3 regions of the Rhizobium sp. WYCCWR 11152 genome follow, and region 2 is predicted to be linked to each of the others. Evidence: predicted binding sites of a transcription regulator. Region 2 holds the regulator's gene; each other region holds the start of a gene.
The links. Region 2 encodes LexA, which represses DNA repair genes until DNA is damaged. Its sites were predicted from a motif close to TGTTCNNNNTGTGTTCNG; they were not measured.
Positions count from the first base shown of each region.

Region 1: the regulator LexA is predicted to act here: its motif matches at 2,377-2,394, upstream of G9X67_RS07060 (ribonuclease).
Region 3: the regulator LexA is predicted to act here: its motif matches at 4,266-4,283, upstream of G9X67_RS28990 (helicase-related protein).

Region 1 covers NZ_JABFCP010000006.1:225,316-231,908, forward strand. Annotated here, with positions in the region: gene ettA (energy-dependent translational throttle protein EttA) at 1-1,523, opposite strand, end outside; gene G9X67_RS07060 (ribonuclease) at 1,621-2,361, opposite strand; gene G9X67_RS07065 (alpha/beta hydrolase) at 2,520-3,449, shown strand; gene G9X67_RS07070 (DMT family transporter) at 3,498-4,454, shown strand; gene G9X67_RS07075 (CaiB/BaiF CoA-transferase family protein) at 4,493-5,695, shown strand; gene G9X67_RS07080 (thiamine pyrophosphate-binding protein) at 5,709-6,593, shown strand, end outside.
Region 2 covers NZ_JABFCP010000008.1:734,161-740,753, forward strand. Annotated here, with positions in the region: gene pdhA (pyruvate dehydrogenase (acetyl-transferring) E1 component subunit alpha) at 1-1,002, opposite strand, end outside; gene G9X67_RS13400 (septum formation initiator family protein) at 1,148-1,468, opposite strand; gene eno (phosphopyruvate hydratase) at 1,606-2,880, opposite strand; gene kdsA (3-deoxy-8-phosphooctulonate synthase) at 3,031-3,876, opposite strand; gene G9X67_RS13415 (VOC family protein) at 3,873-4,769, opposite strand; gene lexA (transcriptional repressor LexA) at 4,967-5,686, shown strand; gene G9X67_RS13425 (ComEC/Rec2 family competence protein) at 5,667-6,593, opposite strand, start outside.
Region 3 covers NZ_JABFCP010000020.1:323,557-330,149, reverse strand. Annotated here, with positions in the region: gene phaR (polyhydroxyalkanoate synthesis repressor PhaR) at 1-369, opposite strand, end outside; gene G9X67_RS29010 (acetyl-CoA C-acetyltransferase) at 608-1,789, shown strand; gene G9X67_RS29005 (beta-ketoacyl-ACP reductase) at 1,861-2,586, shown strand; gene G9X67_RS29000 (YMGG-like glycine zipper-containing protein) at 3,188-3,445, opposite strand; gene G9X67_RS28995 (DUF3309 family protein) at 3,473-3,628, opposite strand; gene G9X67_RS28990 (helicase-related protein) at 4,446-6,593, shown strand, end outside.

The sequences.
Region 1 (6,593 bases), on a different contig from region 2:
AAAGCGAGGATATGCGTCGCCAAACGGTCGAGGAACATGCGATCATGGCTGATGATGATGGCGCAGCCGGCAAAGTTCTCCAGCGCGTTTTCCAAGGCACCCAGCGTTTCCGTATCGAGGTCGTTGGTCGGTTCGTCGAGCAGCAGAACGTTGCCGCCGGCCTTCAGCATCTTGGCAAGGTGAACACGGTTGCGCTGACCACCAGAGAGATTGCCGACCTTCTGCTGCTGATCGCCGCCCTTGAAGTTGAAGGCGCCGCAATAGGCACGGGAGTTCATGTCGAACTTGCCAAGCTTGATGATTTCGGCGCCGCCGGAGATTTCCTCCCAGACCGTCTTGTCGGCCGCAAGGGTGTCACGGCTCTGGTCGACATAACCGAGATGCACGGTCTCGCCGATGCGGATCGAACCGCCATCCGGCGTTTCCTGGCCGGTGATCATCCTGAATAGCGTCGTCTTACCGGCGCCGTTCGGGCCGATGATGCCGACGATGCCGCCTGGCGGCAGCTTGATCGACAGGTCGTTGATCAGCGTACGGCCCTCGAAGCCCTTGGTGATGCCGTCCATCTCGATGACCACCTGGCCGAGGCGCTCGCTGACCGGGATGATGATCTGCGCGTCGCCGGGACGCTGCTTCTCGGCGGCATCCACCAACTGCTCATAGGACTTGATACGCGCCTTGGATTTGGCCTGACGAGCCTTCGGGCTGGAAGCGATCCATTCCTGTTCGCGGCTGATCGCCTTCTGGCGCGATGCGTCTTCGCGGCTTTCCTGCAGCATGCGCTTGGCTTTCGCCTGCAGGTAGGCCGAGTAGTTGCCTTCGTAGGGGATGCCACGGCCGCGGTCGAGTTCGAGAATCCATCCGGTGACGTTGTCAAGGAAGTAGCGATCGTGGGTAATCATCATCACGGCGCCCGGATAGTCGCGCAGATGTTTTTCGAGCCAGGCGATGGTTTCGGCGTCTAGGTGGTTGGTCGGTTCGTCGAGCAGCAGCAGATCCGGCTGCGAAAGCAGCAGGCGGCAGAGCGCAACACGGCGACGCTCACCACCGGAAAGGCTGGTGACTTCGGCGTCGCGCGGCGGGCAGCGCAGCGCTTCCATCGCCATCTCGACCTGGCTTTCCAGATCCCAGAGGTTCTGGCTATCGATGACGTCCTGAAGCTTGGCGCCCTCTTCCGCCGTCTCGTCGGAATAGTTCATCATCAATTCATTATAGCGATCGAGGACAGCCGTCTTCGAGGCGACGCCTTCCATGACATTCTCGAACACCGTCTTGTTGGGATCGAGATGCGGCTCCTGCTCCAGATAGCCGACCGTCGCACCTTCGGCGAGCCAGGCTTCGCCGGTATACTCCTTGTCCTGACCTGCGATGATGCGCAGCACGGTGGATTTACCCGCGCCGTTCGGACCAAGGATACCGATCTTGGCATCCGGGTAGAACGAAAGGTGGATATTCTCCAGGATCTTCTTGTTGCCATAGGCCTTGTTGAGGCCGGACATATGATAGATGAACTGACGTGCCATGCTGCGCTGCTCCGGGCGGGAAACTTCGATTGTGCCGCTATGTAGGCGAAACAGCGCCTGCGGGCAACGCCAAACCCGGTTTACTCAGGATTTCCGGTCAAAAGCCCGCAGCATCGACGACGCCCTCGTCACAGCCGAACGATGTTTTTCCAGCACCCTGGATCAGATCGGCAAGCCCGGCACTTTTCGCCGATGCCGCCCCGGCGGCTTCCGAAAGCCCGATCGTCAGCTCGCTGATCATCCTGACATTGCCGGCCCGCCGGCAGCTCATCTTGACGCGGTCGCCGGCACCCGGGCCGAAGCTCTTGTCGAAAGCCGCCTTGATCGCGTCGGCCTTGACCGGCTTGCCGATATTGGCAGCGAAAAGATCGCGCACCGCCGACGCGTTGAGTGCGCCCACGAGATGCACACCGACACCGAAATAGTCGTCGGCGCTCATCTTCGTGCAGGTGCCATGCTTCACCCATTCATGCCGTTCCAGGCCGGATTGCGTGCCGGGCATCGCCTTTGCGAGCGCCGTCTTCGTCTCCGCCGCAAGCGTGACCTCCGGCAGCTTGTTCCAGTCGCCATCCTTGTCGGCGGCCTTCTGCTCGGCGCTTACGCCGCAATAATCCTGCCGCATTGGCCAAAGTCCGTGCAAGGAAAAGTTCGTCGCATCGGGACGCTCGCCGGTCTGGCTCGCACACTCGGCCTTCTTCTGGTTCGTCTGGCAAAAGGCCGGCTGCCAGCTCGCCGCCAGAATGAAGCGGGTGCGCCCGCCAGCCTCCTGCGCCACGGCGGCGCCGGCAATAACCATCGACACAGCGAACGACAAGGTACGCAACTGCATGCTGCTCATTTCAACCCCCAAAAAAAGAACAATACAGGAACAAATAAGCATCAAAATCAAAAGGCCGCAACCCTGAATCGCAACAAGGCCACAAATTGTTATCAGATAATCAAATACCCATGTTGCAATTACCCGGCGATCTGGTCTGTTGCCGCCGGGAGGATCACATGTTTTCTGAAACGCATAGGCTCGCCGTGCCAGGGGCGTCGCTGGCCTATCACCATGCCGAGGCCATCACCCCGGCACGCGGCATCCTGTTGATATCGCATGGCTTGGCCGAACATTCGAAACGATACCGCTCCTTTGCCGAGGCGATGGCGGCGCGCGGATATCATGTCTATGCCCATGATCATCGCGGCCACGGCGAGACGACGGCGCCCGACGCGCCGATCGGCCGCTTTGCCCGGCGCGGTGGGGTCGAAAGGGTGATCGGCGACGTCATCGCCATGCGCAGCCATGCGGCCTCCCGCCATCCCCGCCTGCCGGTGATCCTTTTCGGCCATTCGATGGGCGGCCTCATCGCCCTCAACGCTGCCGTCACGGCTCCGGCCGACTTCGACGCCGTCGCCGTCTGGAATTCGAATTTCGCCGTCGGCCTTGCCGGCCGCGCCGCCCAGGCGATCCTGCTTGCCGAGCGCATGCTGAAGGGCTCCGACGTGCCGAGCGGCATGTTGCCGAAGCTCACCTTCGGCGCCTGGGGCAAATCCATTCCCGGCCGCCGCACCGAGTTCGACTGGCTGTCGCGTCTTCCTGATGAAGTCGACAAATATGTTTCCGATCCGCTCTGCGGCTTCGACGCCTCGGTCTCTCTCTGGCTCGATCTCTTCGAGCTGACCTTCCGCGCGCCGCAGAAAATCCACCTCGACCGGCTGCCGCGGGACATGCCGATCCATCTGGTCGGCGGCGGAGAGGACCCGGCGACGGAGCGTGGAAAAGCCGTGCTCTGGCTGTCAAACCATTTGAAAGGCCAAAGCTTCTCCCGTATCAGCACTGAGATATATCAGGACATGCGGCACGAAACATTAAATGAGATCGGCGCGGAGGCGGCGATCGCAGCCTTCGCCGAGTGGTGCGACAGGGCCGTCGCAAGATCCTGAGCGACCAATATCCTGAGTGACCAATATCCTGAGTACAGGGATTTCATCATGAACAGCACCTCCGCCCGCCCCGTTTCGTCCGCCTCCGACGTGACGATGGGGCTTGTGCTGATGTTTATCTCGGTGATGTTCTCGCCGCTCATCGATATTTTCGCCAAGCTTGCCATCGTCACAGTCCCGTCCGCGGAGATCACCGCCGGCCGCTTCGCCGTACAGGCGCTCTGCATGTTGCCGATTGTGATATGGCGGCGCAGCTTCGCCGATTTTTCCTGGCGCCAAAATCTGTTCCACGCCATCCGCGGCGCGATCATCACTGTCTCGATGATCTCCTTCGTCACCACGCTGAAATACATGGCGGTCGCCGACGCGATTGCGATCTTCTTCGTCGAGCCGATCATGCTAACGATCCTCGGCGGTATCTTCTTGAAGGAGACAATCGGCTGGCGGCGCTATAGCGCCTGCGGCGTCGGCTTCTTCGGGGCGATGCTGATCATTCAGCCGAGTTTCGAAGAAGTCGGCTACATCGCGCTTCTGCCTGTCGTCAGCGCGCTCTGCATCGCCATCTTTGTGCTGATGACCCGCGTCCTCTCGCACAGGGAGGACCCTTGGGCCATGCAGTTCCAGATGAGCATCTGGGGCCTGCTCTTCTGCGCCATCCTGCTTTTCCTGGGCCAGGGAACCGGCTCCGATCTCTTCGATCCGGTCATGCCGGATGGCCGCGCCTGGTTCTATGTCGCCGGCGTTGGCGCCATGGCCGCGATATCGGGCATCCTCGGTGTCTATGCCTATCGCGCAGCACCAGCCTCGACGCTCGCACCGCTGCAATATTTCGAGATCGTCTCGGCGACGATCTTCGCCTGGCTGGTCTTTGGCGACTTCCCGGATGCGATCAAATGGCTCGGCATCATGATTATCATGGCGTCGGGCTTCTACATTGTCTGGCGCGAGCGCCGCTTTGCATCGAAACCGGTATCCGGTACATCAGAGGCGACGCTGGCGCCCTAGATCTGAGCCCAGATCTAAGAACGAGAGCCCGGAGGAACATGACGGAGACCGTGACGAAAAAACCGCCGCTTGCCGGCATCCGGGTGATCGAGCTTGCTCGCGTGCTCGCCGGCCCCTGGGCGGGACAGATGCTCGCCGATCTCGGCGCCGACGTCATCAAGGTCGAAAATCCCGACGGCGGCGACGATACGCGCCAATGGGGGCCACCCTTCGTCGAGGGCGCCGACGGCGAAAATCTCTCGGCCGCCTATTACCACGCCGCCAATCGCGGCAAGCGCTCCGTCACTGCCGACCTGAAGAGCGCCGAAGGCCAGGATCTCGTCCGCCGCCTCGTCTCCACCGCCGATGTGGTCATCGAGAATTTCAAAGTCGGCGGCCTCGTCAAATACGGGCTCGATTATGACAGCCTGCGCAAGGTGAACCCGAAGCTCGTGTATTGCTCGATCACCGGCTTCGGCCAGAACGGCCCTTATGCCAGCCTCGCCGGCTACGATTACATCGTCCAGGGCATGTCCGGCTTCATGTCGATTACCGGGGAGCCGGGTGGCCAGCCGATGAAGGCAGGTGTCGCCATCGCCGATATCTTCACCGGCATCTATGCCGTCTCGGCGATCGAAGCCGCCCTGATCCATGCCCTGAAGTCAGGCGAAGGCCAGTTGGTCGACATGGCCCTGCTCGACGTGCAATCGGCCGTGCTCGCCAATCAGAACATGAATTACCTGGTCTCCGGCGAGGCGCCGACCCGCCTCGGCAATGCCCATCCCAATATCTCGCCCTATGAGGTCGTGCCGACGGCGGATGGTTATCTCATTCTCGCGGTTGGAAACGACGGCCAGTTCCGCCGCCTCTGCACCATCCTCGGCCTGGAGGCCATCGCGAGCGACGAGCGTTTCGCCACCAACAAGGCACGCGTCGGCAATCGCGCCGAAGTGCGCCGCCTCATCTCCACCGAGACGCTGAAATGGCAAAAGGCGGATCTGTTGAAGGCCTGTGAAGAGAACGCGGTTCCATCAGGCGCGATCAATACGATCGAGGAAATGTTCGCCCATCCGCAGGTGCAGGCCCGCGGCCTGCGCATCGACCTTGCGGATGCCGCCGGTACCGTGATCCCCGGTGTCAGGACGCCTGTTGTGCTGTCGGAGACGCCGCTGCGTTATATAAGGCCGAGCCCGCGTCTCGGCGAACACCAGGCAGAAATTCTGGCGGAACTCGCCGAGCGCGAGAGGAAGGCATCGTCATGAAGAAGGCATTGTCATGAAGAAGACGGGCGGGGAACTGATCGTCGAGGCGCTGAAGGCGAACGGAGTCAAGCGTCTCTCCTGTGTGCCCGGCGAGAGCTTCCTCGCCGTGCTCGACGCGTTGCGCGACAGCGATATCGACGTCCTCGTCTGCCGCCAGGAGGGCGGAGCGGCGATGATGGCGGATTGCTGGGGCAGGCTGACCGGCGAACCCGGCATTTGCATGGTGACCCGTGGCCCCGGCGCCACCAACGCCTCCGCCGGCCTGCATATCGCCAAGCAGGACTCGATCCCAATGATCCTCTTCATCGGCCAGGTGCAGCGGGAAGCGAGAGAACGCGAGGCCTTCCAGGAGGTCGAGTTCCGCCGCGCCTTTACCGAATTCGCCAAATGGGTGGGCGAGATCGACGATGCCGCCCGCATTCCCGAGTTCGTCACCCGCGCCTTTGCGATCGCAACCTCCGGCCGTCCCGGCCCTGTGGTGCTGACCCTGCCGGAAGACATGCTGCGCGACGAAGTCGAGGCGCCCCGCGCCAAGCGCTATGTCGGCGTCGAAGCCCACCCCGGTCGCAGCCAGATCGACGATCTCTATCTGCGCCTGCTCAAGGCCGAGCGGCCGATGGTGATCCTCGGCGGCACGCGCTGGGATGCCGATGCCGTCGCCGATTTTGCAATTTTCGCCGAACGTTTCAAATTGCCGGTCGGCTGCTCGTTCCGCCGGCAGATGCTGTTCGATCATCTGCATCCCTGTTATGCCGGCGATGTCGGCATCGGGATCAATCCGGCGCTGGCAAAGGAGATCAAGGAGAGCGACCTGCTGATCCTGCTGGGCGCCCGCATGTCGGAAATGCCCTCCTCATCCTATACGCTGATCGATATCCCATACCCCCAGCAATCGCTG
Region 2 (6,593 bases):
ATCGGCCTGGGCGAAGTCGGCGCTGTCGGCGACGATGTCGCGGACATCCTTGTCGATCGCCTTCAGATCGTCTTCGGAAGCCCAGCCCTTTTCGATGAGACGTGCCTTCACCTGTTCGATCGGATCCTGCTCGGAGCGCATCTTCTGCACTTCCTCCTTGGAGCGATACTTCGCCGGATCGGACATCGAGTGACCACGATAACGATAGGTCAGCATTTCGAGGATGATCGGGCCTTTGCCGGAGCGGCAATGTTCGAGCGCCTCGTCGGCCGCCGCCTTGACGGCGCGAACGTCCATGCCGTCGACCTGAATGCCCGGGATGCCGAAGCCGGATCCGCGAAGCGAGTAGTTCGACTGCGCGGTGGCGCGGGCGGTCGAGGTACCCATGGCGTAACGGTTGTTCTCGACGATATAGACGATCGGCAGCTTCCAGAGAGCAGCCATGTTGAAGCTCTCGTAGACCTGGCCCTGGTTGGCAGCGCCGTCGCCGAAATAGGCGATGGAGACATTGTCGTTGCCGCGGTAGCGGTTTGCGAAGGCAAGACCCGTTCCGAGCGAGACCTGGGCGCCGACAATACCGTGACCGCCGTAGAAATGCTTCTCCTTCGAGAACATGTGCATCGAGCCGCCCTTGCCGTGGGAATAGCCGCTGCGACGTCCGGTCAGTTCCGCCATGACGCCACGCGCCTCCATGCCGGTTGCCAGCATATGGCCGTGGTCGCGATAGGCGGTGATGACCTGGTCGCCTTCCTTCTGCGCCATCTGCATGCCGACGACGACAGCTTCCTGACCGATGTAGAGGTGACAAAAGCCGCCGATGAAGCCCATGCCGTAAAGCTGACCGGCCTTCTCCTCGAAGCGGCGGATCAGCAGCATCTCGCGATAGGCCTTCAGCTCTTCATTGCGATCGAAGTCGGCTACCGGGCCTCCATTCGATGCTTTGGCTGCCGGTTTTGCTGCAGTTTTGCGGCTGGAAACGGTCGCGGTCTTTCGCGGCGCCATTCAACCCTCCCTATGGGTTTGTCGTTTCTTGGTGGCGCGTACCATAGGGAAGAAAATTGACCACAGCAATGCCATAATTGCATGGCTCGTATTCGGTCCTAAATTATTGGAAAAACTACTAAAATTCCAATTAACCTGTTTCCGGTTAATTGGAATAGTGGTTGAATACGACGATCTCGTCCGCGCGCGACATATTGAGCTGATAACGCGCTTTTTCGTCCAACATGTCCTTGTCGAGCGACCCGTCACTCAAGAGCGCGACCTGATTTTCCAGATGTTCGCGCTTCGCCTTCAAGATCGCAAGCTCTTTTTCACGCGCGACACGCTGATGCTCGAACGTCTCCGTCGCGCGCAGGCCGTAATCGCCATGAATGCAATGATAACCGAAATAGGAGAGGAAGGCGACCGTCATGGCCGGAATGACGAAGCGACCGATCTTTCTCTTCTTATGATGCCTTGTCCACATACACGCATGCTCTTGAACGCATTACCAATTCGTTCAATCTAACGCGCAGAGATTAACCGTTCGTTGACTCTAAAAAACGGGCAACAAAAAACCCGCGCCGGGAGGCGCGGGTCAAGCCATTGGAAATCAGGATCCGATCAGCCGCGAATGATCGAGCGGCCGGCATACTGGGCCTGCGGGCCGAGGCCCTCTTCGATGCGGATCAGCTGATTGTACTTGGCAAGACGGTCGGAACGCGACAGCGAGCCGGTCTTGATCTGACCGCAGTTGGTGGCGACCGCGAGATCGGCGATGGTCGAATCTTCGGTCTCGCCGGAGCGATGGGACATGACGGCGGTATAGGCCGCCTTGTGCGCCGTGTTGACGGCATCGAGCGTCTCCGTCAGCGTGCCGATCTGGTTGACCTTGACGAGGATCGAGTTGGCGACACCCATGCGGATGCCGTCGCGAAGACGGGCAGAGTTGGTGACGAAGAGATCGTCGCCGACGAGCTGAGTCTTCTTACCGGCCAGGTCGGTCAGCGTCTTCCAGCCATCCCAGTCGTCTTCGGCCATGCCGTCCTCGATCGAGATGATCGGATACTTGGCGGCGAGCTCGGCCAGATATTCGGCCATGGCGCCCGATTCCAGCGTGCGGCCTTCACCTTCGAGAACGTATTTGCCGTCCTTGAAGAATTCGGTCGAGGCGCAGTCGAGGCCGAGGCACATGTCGTCGCCCGGCTTGTAGCCGGCTTTCTCGATCGACTTCATGATGAAGTCGAGGGCCTCGGGCGCGCTCTTCAGGCCCGGTGCGAAACCGCCTTCGTCGCCGACATTGGTGTTATGACCCTGCGCGGCAAGTTCCTTGCGCAGCGTATGGAAGACTTCCGAACCCATGCGCACGGCTTCGGCGATCGAATCGGCGCCGACCGGCAGAATCATGAATTCCTGGAAATCGATCGGGTTGTCGGCATGAGCACCACCATTGATGATGTTCATCATCGGCACCGGCAGAAGGCTGGCGGAAGCGCCGCCGACATAACGGTAGAGCGGCAGGCCGGACGCCTGGGCCGCAGCCTTGGCAACGGCGAGCGATACGCCGAGGATGGCGTTGGCACCGAGGCGCGACTTGTTCGGCGTGCCGTCCAGCTCGATCATGATGTTGTCGATCTGGATCTGGTTTTCGGCGTCGATGCCGCCGATCGCGTCGAAGATCTCGGTGTTGGCAGCTTCGACCGCCTTTTCGACACCCTTGCCGAGGTAGCGCTTGCCGCCGTCACGCAGTTCGACCGCTTCATGCGCGCCCGTCGAGGCGCCCGAGGGAACGGCCGCGCGGCCCATGCTGCCATCTTCGAGATAGACATCGACTTCGACGGTGGGATTGCCACGGCTATCGAGAATCTCGCGGGCGATGATATCGGTGATTGCAGTCATGGGTTCTTCCTGCTCGGTGGGTGATAAGTCGGTTCGAAACCTGTCTTAGTCGAAGGCGTGCAAATTACAATGCCGCAATTTCCAGCCTTCGGACCAGCCTTCCCGGCCTATAGTACGATCATGTCAGACTGTTGAACGTCAAGCTGAACCTTAGGCCTTGGCGACCGCATCGAAGGCAAGCAGCTTTTCGAGAAGCCGCGGCATGTCCTTGAGATAGACCATGTTCGGGCCGTCCGAAGGGGCATTGTCGGGGTCCTGATGGGTTTCGACGAAGACACCAGCAATACCGGCAGCCACTGCGGCGCGCGCCAGGGTTTCCACGAATTCCCGCTGACCGCCGGAGGATTCGCCCTGGCCGCCCGGCTGCGCCACGGAATGGGTCGCGTCGAAGATAACGGGCGCGCCCATCGCCGCCATGATCGGCAACGAACGCATGTCGGAAATCAGCGTATTGTAGCCGAAGGAGACGCCGCGCTCGCACAGCAGCACGTTCGGATTGCCGCTGGCATTGAGCTTCTTCAGGACGTTCTTCATATCCCAGGGGGCGAGGAACTGGCCCTTCTTGACATTGACGACGCGGCCGGTCTTGGCGGCGGCGATAAGAAGGTCGGTCTGGCGGCAAAGGAAGGCCGGGATCTGCAGGACATCGACGACCTTCGCCACCTCCCCGCATTGCTCGGCGGTATGAACGTCGGTCAGGACGGGAAAGCCGAATTCCTTCTTGAGGTCGGCAAAGACCTCCATGCCCTTTTCGATCCCGATGCCGCGTTCGGCCGAAAGCGAGGTCCGGTTCGCTTTGTCGAAGGAGCTCTTGTAGACGAGGCCGATACCGAGCTTTCCGCAAAGCTCTTTCAGCGTGCCGGCAACCATGAAGGCGTGGTCGCGGCTCTCCATCTGGCAGGGACCGGCAATCAGCGACAGGCGGCCGGTATTGGAAAAAGTGACCTGGCCTTGGCCTTCGCCGATCCTGACTTCGGAATTCGTATCAGTGCTCATCGTGTTTCCTCGAAGGCGAAGAGCGTGCCCTGCCCGGGCGCGGGCTTCACCAGAATGCGATTGTTCTTGCGCGTGTAGGTCACCCCGTTAGCAGCCAAATGCGCTTCTGTCACGGCAAGATCGGCGACAGTGAAGAGGATTGCCCGGCCGCGCAGGCCGCGATCGGCGGATGAGCCGGCGATGTCGAAATAGGCCTCCAGCCCTTCCGGCGTCATCAGGCTGATTTTCGCATTCGATGCTGCGATATTGACGCCGAACCCGGTCTTCTCGACTGCCGATTGCGCCACCGCAAGGCTGACGAAGGCAGCGAAGGCGGCCGGCTCCGGCGTGCAAAGCGCGATCTCGACTATGCCGGTGACACCATTGGCATGCGCCTCCAGCGCGGCGCGGTCGGCCGGCAGCGGATTGACGCGCTCGACGCTGAAAAGCAGGAGATCCGGCGCGCGCAGGTCGCCGGCAAAAGCCAGCTTGAAGCCGGCAATCGCCTCGGAACCGTCCGGCATCGTCATCGGCCGGGTGAACTCCAGCATCTCGCCGGCGCTCGATCCGTTGCCGACGAAATTCTGATGATCGATGCCGGCATCCTTGCTGCCGAAAGCCAGCCCCGAAAGCCCCTCCTCGCCGCAGCGGAAGCGGAAGGCCTGGTTGCGGGCGGTGAAGACATTGCCTTGCCGCGCTGATGCCTCGCTCTCCTCGACGCTCGCAATCCCGAGCGGCTCCAGATAAGTCTTGTCGGCAAAGAAGACGCAGGCATTCTCCGTTCCGAAGGGATGGCGCGCATCGGCGGCAACGGTGAAGCCGAGCTTGCCGAGCCTCTCGCGCGCCAGATCGATATTGACGACCGGCAGCACGACATGATCCAGCGGGTGCGGTTTGGCGGAGTGCTCGTTCATGATATCCCCTCTCCTAACACGGCAGAGATGTGTGAGAGTGCCGCCCAAGGCAAGACTTGTGTGCCAATCCGGCGAATGAAAATAATAATCTCAACGAGTTGGCGCCAAGTTTTACGGAAATTTAGCTACTTGCGGAACACATATGGAACATATAGTGTATGTTCTGGATTTGTTTCAATCACGAGGTCACAACGTCGATGCTCACGCGCAAACAACAGGAGCTTCTCCTTTTCATTCATGAGCGCATGAAGGAATCCGGCGTTCCGCCATCTTTCGACGAAATGAAGGATGCCCTGGATCTCGCTTCCAAGTCCGGGATTCACCGGCTGATTACGGCGCTGGAGGAGCGTGGCTTCATTCGCCGCCTACCGAACCGCGCCCGTGCGCTCGAGGTCATCAAGCTTCCGGAGGCCTACAGCCCCAGCATCCAGCCCCGGCGCGGCTTTTCGCCGAGCGTCATCGAGGGCAGCCTCGGCAAACCTCAGCCGGTCGCCGCCCCCGCTCCCGCAAAACCCGTCGCCGACAACGGCAACTCGGTCTCCGTGCCGGTCATGGGCCGAATCGCTGCCGGTGTGCCGATCTCGGCGATCCAGAACAACACCCACGACATCGTCGTTCCGGCCGACATGCTCGGTTCCGGTGAACATTATGCGCTGGAGGTCAAGGGCGATTCGATGATCGACGCCGGCATCTTCGACGGCGACACCGTGATCATCCGCAACGGCAGCACTGCAAGTCCTGGCGACATCGTCGTTGCTCTCGTCGACGACGAGGAAGCGACACTGAAGCGCTTCCGCCGCAAGGGCGCCTCGATCGCGCTGGAGGCCGCCAACCCGGCTTACGAGACCCGGATTTTCGGGCCGGACCGTGTCAAGGTTCAGGGTAAACTCGTCGGCCTCATTCGCCGCTATCACTGACATTGGCTAGGCTCGATTCGGTAAAGCTGTTGCTGCGCCAGTCATAGGCGCGATGGCGCATCCATGGCCGCGACAATGCATCGAATGCGGTTGCGACCTCCAGGCCGGCGTCCGTGAAGCGCAACTCGATGGATCCGGTCCTGCGCAGCGTCTCACCGGTGAAGAGCGTCGCACCCGAGCGGCAGCTGTTGAAGCGAAGGCGGACCGAGGTCACGACGATATCGGCCGCGTCGCATGCCGGACCGAGATAGGCGGCATTGTCGATGACAGCAACCACCTGACCATTGGCGAGCCTTGATGTGCACCAGGCCTTCTTGACGCAGGAAAAGCGGTTTGCGTCACCGCCCGCTGTGGCCGCCCGCATCGCGGTCCTTGCTTCGTTCTGCTGATCGCGGGAAAGCCTGACGCGGCGGTCTTCTCCTACCGGCGGGATAGCAGGACCATCCAGCATCTTCGGCGGATCATGCCTCGGCAGGACCAGCGCTCTCTGCCACTGGTCGAAGATGAAATCCGGCGGTCTTTCACGGTTGGACGCCATGGCCGCCGCCTCGACGATTGCGACGAGACTGCCATCCTCCGAAATCACCAAATCCGGCGGACGGGGACCCGGCAGAAGCAGCAGGATGAGCGTTGCGACCGCGATGATCGATGTGCCGACATGGCGCAACCGGGTGCGGAGCAGCGTCAGCAGCAGAAAGCCTGCCACGGCGACGGCGAAATACCAGGCGGGCAAGCGGCCGACGTCTATATTGCCATCCCAGCCGGACACCGTCTTTGCGACCGCGATCACCAGATCGAGGCCGAATCCCACCACCTTCCAAGGCAAAACGTCCAGGCCGAAAGGCATGAGCAGCATCGCCAGCAGGCCGGCCGGCATGATGATGAAGGAGATGATCGGCATTGTCGC
Region 3 (6,593 bases), on a different contig from region 2:
CGTTTCGCCGAAGGCGCGGTTTACTTGCTCGCGCATCTGGGCCTGTTGTTCGGTGAAGGAGCGCATCGAATGTTCGAGAAAGCTCGGCACGACCATTTGCATCTGGTCGCCGTAATAGGTGATGAGCTGGCGCAGGAAGGAGATCGGGAGCAATGTGTTGCCGGTCTTCGATTCCTGTTCGAAGATGATCTGGGTCAGCACCGAATGGGTGATGTCATCTCCGCTTTTTGCATCTTGTACGTTAAATTCTTCGCCCTTCTTCACCATCTCCGCCAGGTCTTCCAGCGTCACATAGGTGCTGGTGCCTGTGTTGTATAGGCGGCGATTGGCGTATTTCTTGATAACGATCTGACCCTCATGCTTCGCCATATCAGTCTCCTGAACCCCCGTCTGATTTATGGATATTCCTCCACTTGAGACTGTAAACGCAAAAGAAGGCCGGTGACAATCTCTTTGTGCGATGCGGCAAACCTTTAACAGAGCAGATGAATTGGGCTTTGAAAGGCTTTGCCGAAAAATGACAGCAGCCGGTCTTCGCGTTTGACTTGTGCTCCAAGCTTTGCCAGTTTCCACTTATGTAAGTGAGACGAAAACGAGGAGCGTCCCCATGAGCAATCCATCCATCGTCATCGCCAGCGCAGGGCGAACAGCAGTCGGCGCCTTCAACGGTGCTTTCGCGACGGTCCTCGCGCATGAGCTCGGGGCGGCCGTCATCAAGGGCGCGCTTGAGCGTGCCGGCGTCGATGCCGGCGAGGTGGATGAGGTCATCCTCGGCCAGGTGCTTGCCGCCGGCGAGGGTCAGAACCCGGCCCGCCAGGCGGCGATGAAGGCCGGCATTCCGCAGGAAGCGACGGCCTGGGGCGTTAACCAGCTCTGCGGCTCGGGCTTGCGCGCCGTCGCGCTCGGCATGCAGCAGATCGCCACCGGCGACGCCAAGATCATCGTTGCCGGCGGCCAGGAATCCATGTCGATGGCCCCGCATGCCGCGCACTTACGCGGCGGCGTCAAGATGGGCGACATGACGATGATCGACACGATGATCAAGGACGGCTTGACCGACGCTTTCCACGGCTACCACATGGGCATCACCGCCGAGAATGTTGCGCGCCAGTGGCAGCTTTCGCGCGACGACCAGGATCAGTTCGCCGTCAGTTCGCAGAACAAGGCGGAGGCAGCGCAGAAGGCCGGTCGCTTTGTCGACGAGATCATCCCCTACGTCATCAAGACACGTAAGGGCGACGTTACGGTCGATGCTGACGAATATATCCGTCACGGCGCGACTATCGAGGCGATGGGGAAGCTGCGCCCGGCCTTCGACAAGGACGGCACGGTCACGGCCGCGAACGCGTCCGGCCTCAACGACGGTGCCGCTGTGGCGGTGCTGATGAGCGAAGCGGAGGCGGTCCGGCGCGGCGTCCAGCCGCTCGCCCGCATCGTTTCCTGGGCAACAGCGGGTGTCGATCCGCAGATCATGGGCACCGGACCGATCCCGGCTTCGCGCAAGGCGCTCGAAAAGGCCGGCTGGTCGGTCAACGATCTCGATCTCGTCGAAGCCAATGAGGCCTTCGCGGCGCAAGCCTGTGCCGTCACCAAGGATCTCGGGTGGGATCCGTCGATCGTCAACGTCAATGGCGGAGCGATCGCGATCGGCCATCCGATCGGCGCCTCCGGTGCGCGCGTTCTCAACACGCTGCTGTTCGAAATGAAGCGCCGCGGCGCCAAGAAGGGTCTCGCCACGCTTTGCATCGGGGGTGGCATGGGTGTGGCCATGTGCTTTGAAGCGCTTTAAATAGCATACGATCCATGTTTGATTGAAGATCCCGCCAAGCGGCGGGGCGAAAAACAAAAGGGGAGCGGAACATGAGCAGAGTGGCTTTGGTCACCGGGGGTACACGCGGCATCGGCGCGGCAATATCCATGGCACTGAGAAATGCCGGATACAGGGTCGCCGCCAGCTATGCCGGCAACGACGAGAAGGCCAAAGCCTTCCACGACGTTACCGGCGTTCCGGTGTTCAAATGGGATGTTTCGGATTATCTCGCCTGCGGCGAGGGAATTGCCAGGGTCGAAAGCGAGATCGGCCCGGTCGAAATCCTCGTCAACAATGCTGGCATCACCCGCGACGCGATGTTCCACAAGATGACGCAGCAGCAATGGCACGAGGTGATCAATACCAACCTCACCGGCCTGTTCAACATGACGCATCAGGTCTGGACCGGCATGCGTGACCGCAGCTTCGGCCGTATCGTCAATATCTCGTCGATCAACGGCCAAAAGGGCCAGATGGGCCAAGTGAATTATTCGGCGGCCAAGGCGGGCGATCTCGGTTTTACCAAGGCGCTGGCTCAGGAGGGGGCGAACAAGAACATCACCGTCAACGCCATTTGCCCCGGTTACATCGGAACGGAAATGGTGCTTGCCGTGCCGGAGAAGGTGCTGAACGAACGTATCATTCCGCAGATCCCCGTCGGCCGGCTCGGCGAACCGGAAGAGATCGCGCGCTGCGTCACCTTCCTCGTCTCCGACGATGCCGGCTTCATCACCGGTTCGACGCTGACGGCCAATGGCGGACAGTTCTTCGCCTAGGCTTTCTGTCTTCACGTCGACATTAGGAATTAGATTCAAAGCGATGGCGCGTCCGGCAGGATCGCGCCATCGCTGTTTATGGGCGTCTCGTGATGCCGGTTGCGATTTTGTGGCCGGAGCAGTCGCGCTGTTTCGAGAAGATCAAGAGCGGCGGTCTGTGTTCGGACGTCGCTGTGGCCGAACTCTGGCCGGCACTTTGCGCAGCGAAAGATCATTGGCGCTGAGGGCTGATATTGCGGTTGTCAGGAAAGCCGACGCGATGAGAACGGCGACGAGGGAATTCAGCAAAATCTGAATCATGGAAGCGTTTCCTTTCCGGTGCGCCGGGCGGCTCTGCCTGTCCGTTGCGCTCCAAAACAGGATGATCTTAGGCCGGGTCGGCCTAAAATCATCCTGTTCTACATTTACAGTGAGAGCATGATGTCGTCCGAAAACCGCTCACACTTTTCGACATCATGCTCTGAAGGAAATATGTGCCTGCCCGTTGGGCGGCGCTAGATTTGACTTTCGCAACCGATTGTCAACGTCTCGTTGACGGATACGACCGGCAAAGAAAACGGGCGCCGAAGCGCCCGTTGGGAGTCCGATATGCTTGTGCCGATCAGCGGCAACGAGCCTCATAGCGGCGACCGTAGCGGTCGCGATAGACGCAGTAGCCGCGGCGTTCGACCGACTGGCCGATCAGAGCGCCAGTCAGACCGCCGGCAACGGCGCCGACGGCGGCACCACCCCAGCTGTTGGTGACGACACCGCCGATAACAGCGCCAGTGCCGGCGCCGATCGCCGTGCCTTGCTCGGTCGCTGTGCAAGATGCGAGTGCGCCCACGAGCGCACCAATAAGAACAATCTTCTTCATCATGTCGTAACTCCCCAGGTTAGTTGGCCTTTAGACGCGGCCCATTAGTACAAGGATAATGATAATCACGAGAACTAGCCCCAAACCGCCAGAAGGTCCATAGCCCCAGCCACGGCTATAACCCCAATTCGGCAAGGCTCCAATCAAGAGCAGAATGAGGATAACAAGTAGTATCGTGCCAAGCATGGTGTGTTTCCTTCATTTCATCCGCAATTTGGATGGACTGGAAACACGTATTGGCGATTTTTGTTCCCGGTTAAGCTCTGGAAATGTGACGAAGCCTGATTCACGGTTTAATTTCCGTCATTTCCGAAAATTGCCGCTATGGTTAAAAAGACATTTAAATACAATATGTTGCGGTGAACAAAGCGGGAAAATCGCGATGTCGCCGATTCGTCAGCGATTCGTTCCGTTTTTGATCGGCGAGGTGGCCGCCCCTGAGTTAACGCTGCGACTTAACGCCGTCTGAATCCGGTTTCCGAAAGATTAATGCCGATTCGACGAGGGCGGGGCGAAGGATCTGCCGCCCATGCGCATCTAGGACCTGGACCTGATAGCGCCACAAGATGTGGGCGTGAACGAAAGGCGAAAACGGCGGAGTCAGCGATTCGTCTCCGATTCGTTCCGGCTTTGGTCGAGAGGTTAATTTCGGGCGGATTTTCGCCTATCCAAGATCGGGCGGGAATTGCGGAGTCGCGATAGCGAAAATATGAACAGGTGAGAGTCTCGCGATTCAGCATCTAGTGGGAAAAAGTGATTCAAAATCAATACTTAGCCGTGAACAAAAGCTGAATCAGCGGGAGTCATCGATTCGTCGCTGATTCGTTCTTGCGCTGTTCCGAATCGGAAATTCGGGCGTTCCACGGGACTCGCAAAGGTCGTAATCCCCGATGCATTTTGAAATCTGCCCTTGCGTTTGCGACGGCAGCTGTCCATGTGTTGTCCAGCTTCCATCGAGGAGCCGAGATTTTCCTGGGGCCACCCGCCTCATTTGCATGGACTCATGACTCTGATTTCGCAGCCGATGATTCTGAGCGGGCGCGGTGTGACCGCGGTGCTCGGGCCGACCAATACCGGCAAGACCCATTATGCCATCGAGCGCATGGTTGCGCACGGGACGGGCGTGATCGGCCTGCCACTTCGGCTTCTGGCGCGCGAGGTCTATACGCGGGTGGTAGAGAAGGTCGGCGCGCAGAATGTGGCGCTGGTCACCGGCGAGGAAAAGATTTCGCCGCCCAATGCGCGTTTTTCCGTCTGCACTGTCGAAGCGATGCCGCGCGAGACCAAGGCCGCCTTCGTCGCGATCGACGAGGTGCAGCTCGCCGGCGATCTCGAACGCGGCCATATCTTCACCGACCGCATCCTGCATCTTCGCGGCCGCGAGGAAACGCTGCTGCTCGGCGCGGCAACGATGCGGCCGATCCTGCAGCAGCTCCTGCCCGGCATCACTATCGTCGAGCGGCCGCGGCTTTCGCATCTTTTCTATGCCGGGCAGAAGAAGATCACCCGACTGCCGCAGCGCTCGGCCATCGTCGCCTTCTCTGCCGACGAGGTCTACGCCATCGCCGAGCTTATTCGCCGGCAGCGCGGTGGCGCGGCGGTCGTGCTCGGCGCGCTCAGCCCACGCACCCGCAATGCGCAGGTGGCGCTCTATCAGGCGGGCGACGTCGAATATCTGGTGGCGACCGATGCGATCGGCATGGGCCTCAACCTCGATGTCGATCACGTCGCCTTTGCCCAGGACCGGAAATTCGACGGTTACCAGTTCCGCAATCTCAATCCGGGCGAACTCGGCCAGGTCGCCGGGCGCGCCGGACGGCATGTGCGGGACGGTACCTTCGGCGTCACCGGGCAAGTCTCGCCCTTCGACGACGAACTGGTGCAGCGCATCGAGGGGCACGAATTCGACAACGTCAAGGTTTTGCAGTGGCGGACGACGGAGATGGACTTCTCCTCAATCGCATCGCTGCGCGCCAGCCTTGAGGTGGGACCGCGCGTGCCGGGGCTGACGCGGGCGTTGCCTGCGGTCGACCAGCAGGCGCTGGAACAGCTTTCGCGCTATCCCGAGGTCATCGATCTTGCCGACAGGCCGGCGCGCGTCGAAAAACTCTGGGAGGCTTGCGCGCTTCCCGATTATCGGCGTATCACCCCAGCACAACATGCCGATCTTATCTCGACCCTCTTTTCCGATCTTGTCCGCTATGGCACGGTGAATGAGCAGTTTCTTGCGGAGCAGGTTCATCGCTCCGATCGAACAGATGGGGAAATTGACACGCTTTCGGCGCGAATCGCGCAGATAAGGACCTGGACCTACGTTTCGAATCGGCCCGGTTGGCTTGCCGATCCGACACACTGGCAGGAAAAGACGCGGGAAATCGAAGATCGATTGTCCGACGCGTTACATGAAAGGTTGACGAAACGCTTTGTTGATCGCAGGACATCTGTGCTCATGAAGCGCCTGAGAGAGAATGCGATGCTGGAAGCTGAAATCAGTGTGAATGGCGATGTCTTCGTTGAAGGACATCATGTAGGGCAATTGAGCGGGTTCCGTTTCACGCCGGTGGCGGGAACGGACGGACCGGATGCCAAGGCGGTTCAGGCTGCGTCGCAGAAGGCGCTCGGGCTCGAGTTCGAAGCCCGCGCGGCCCGGATGCATGCCGCCGGCAACAGCGATCTGGTGATCGGTTCGGATGGGTTGATCCGTTGGCTGGGCGACCCGGTGGCGCGGCTTTCGGGCAGCGATCACATCATGCGTCCGCGCGTGATCCTGCTGGCCGACGAACAACTGACGGGCAATGCCCGCGATCACGTCGCCGCCCGCATCGAGCGCTTCGTCAATCATCATATCAGCACGGTGCTGAAGCCGCTCGATGATCTGTCGCGCGCCGAGGATCTGCAGGGCCTTGCCAAAGGGCTTGCCTTCCAGCTCGTCGAGAATCTCGGGGTGCTCTTCCGCCGCGACGTGACCGAAGAGGTGAAGTCGCTGGACCAGGAGGCCCGTGCCTCCATGCGCCGCTACGGCGTGCGTTTCGGCGCCTATCATATCTTCGTTCCCGCACTTCTGAAGCCGGCGCCGGCCGAGCTCATCACGCTGCTCTGGGCGCTGAAGAACGACGGTCTCGACAAGCCCGGCTACGGTGATCTCATTCCG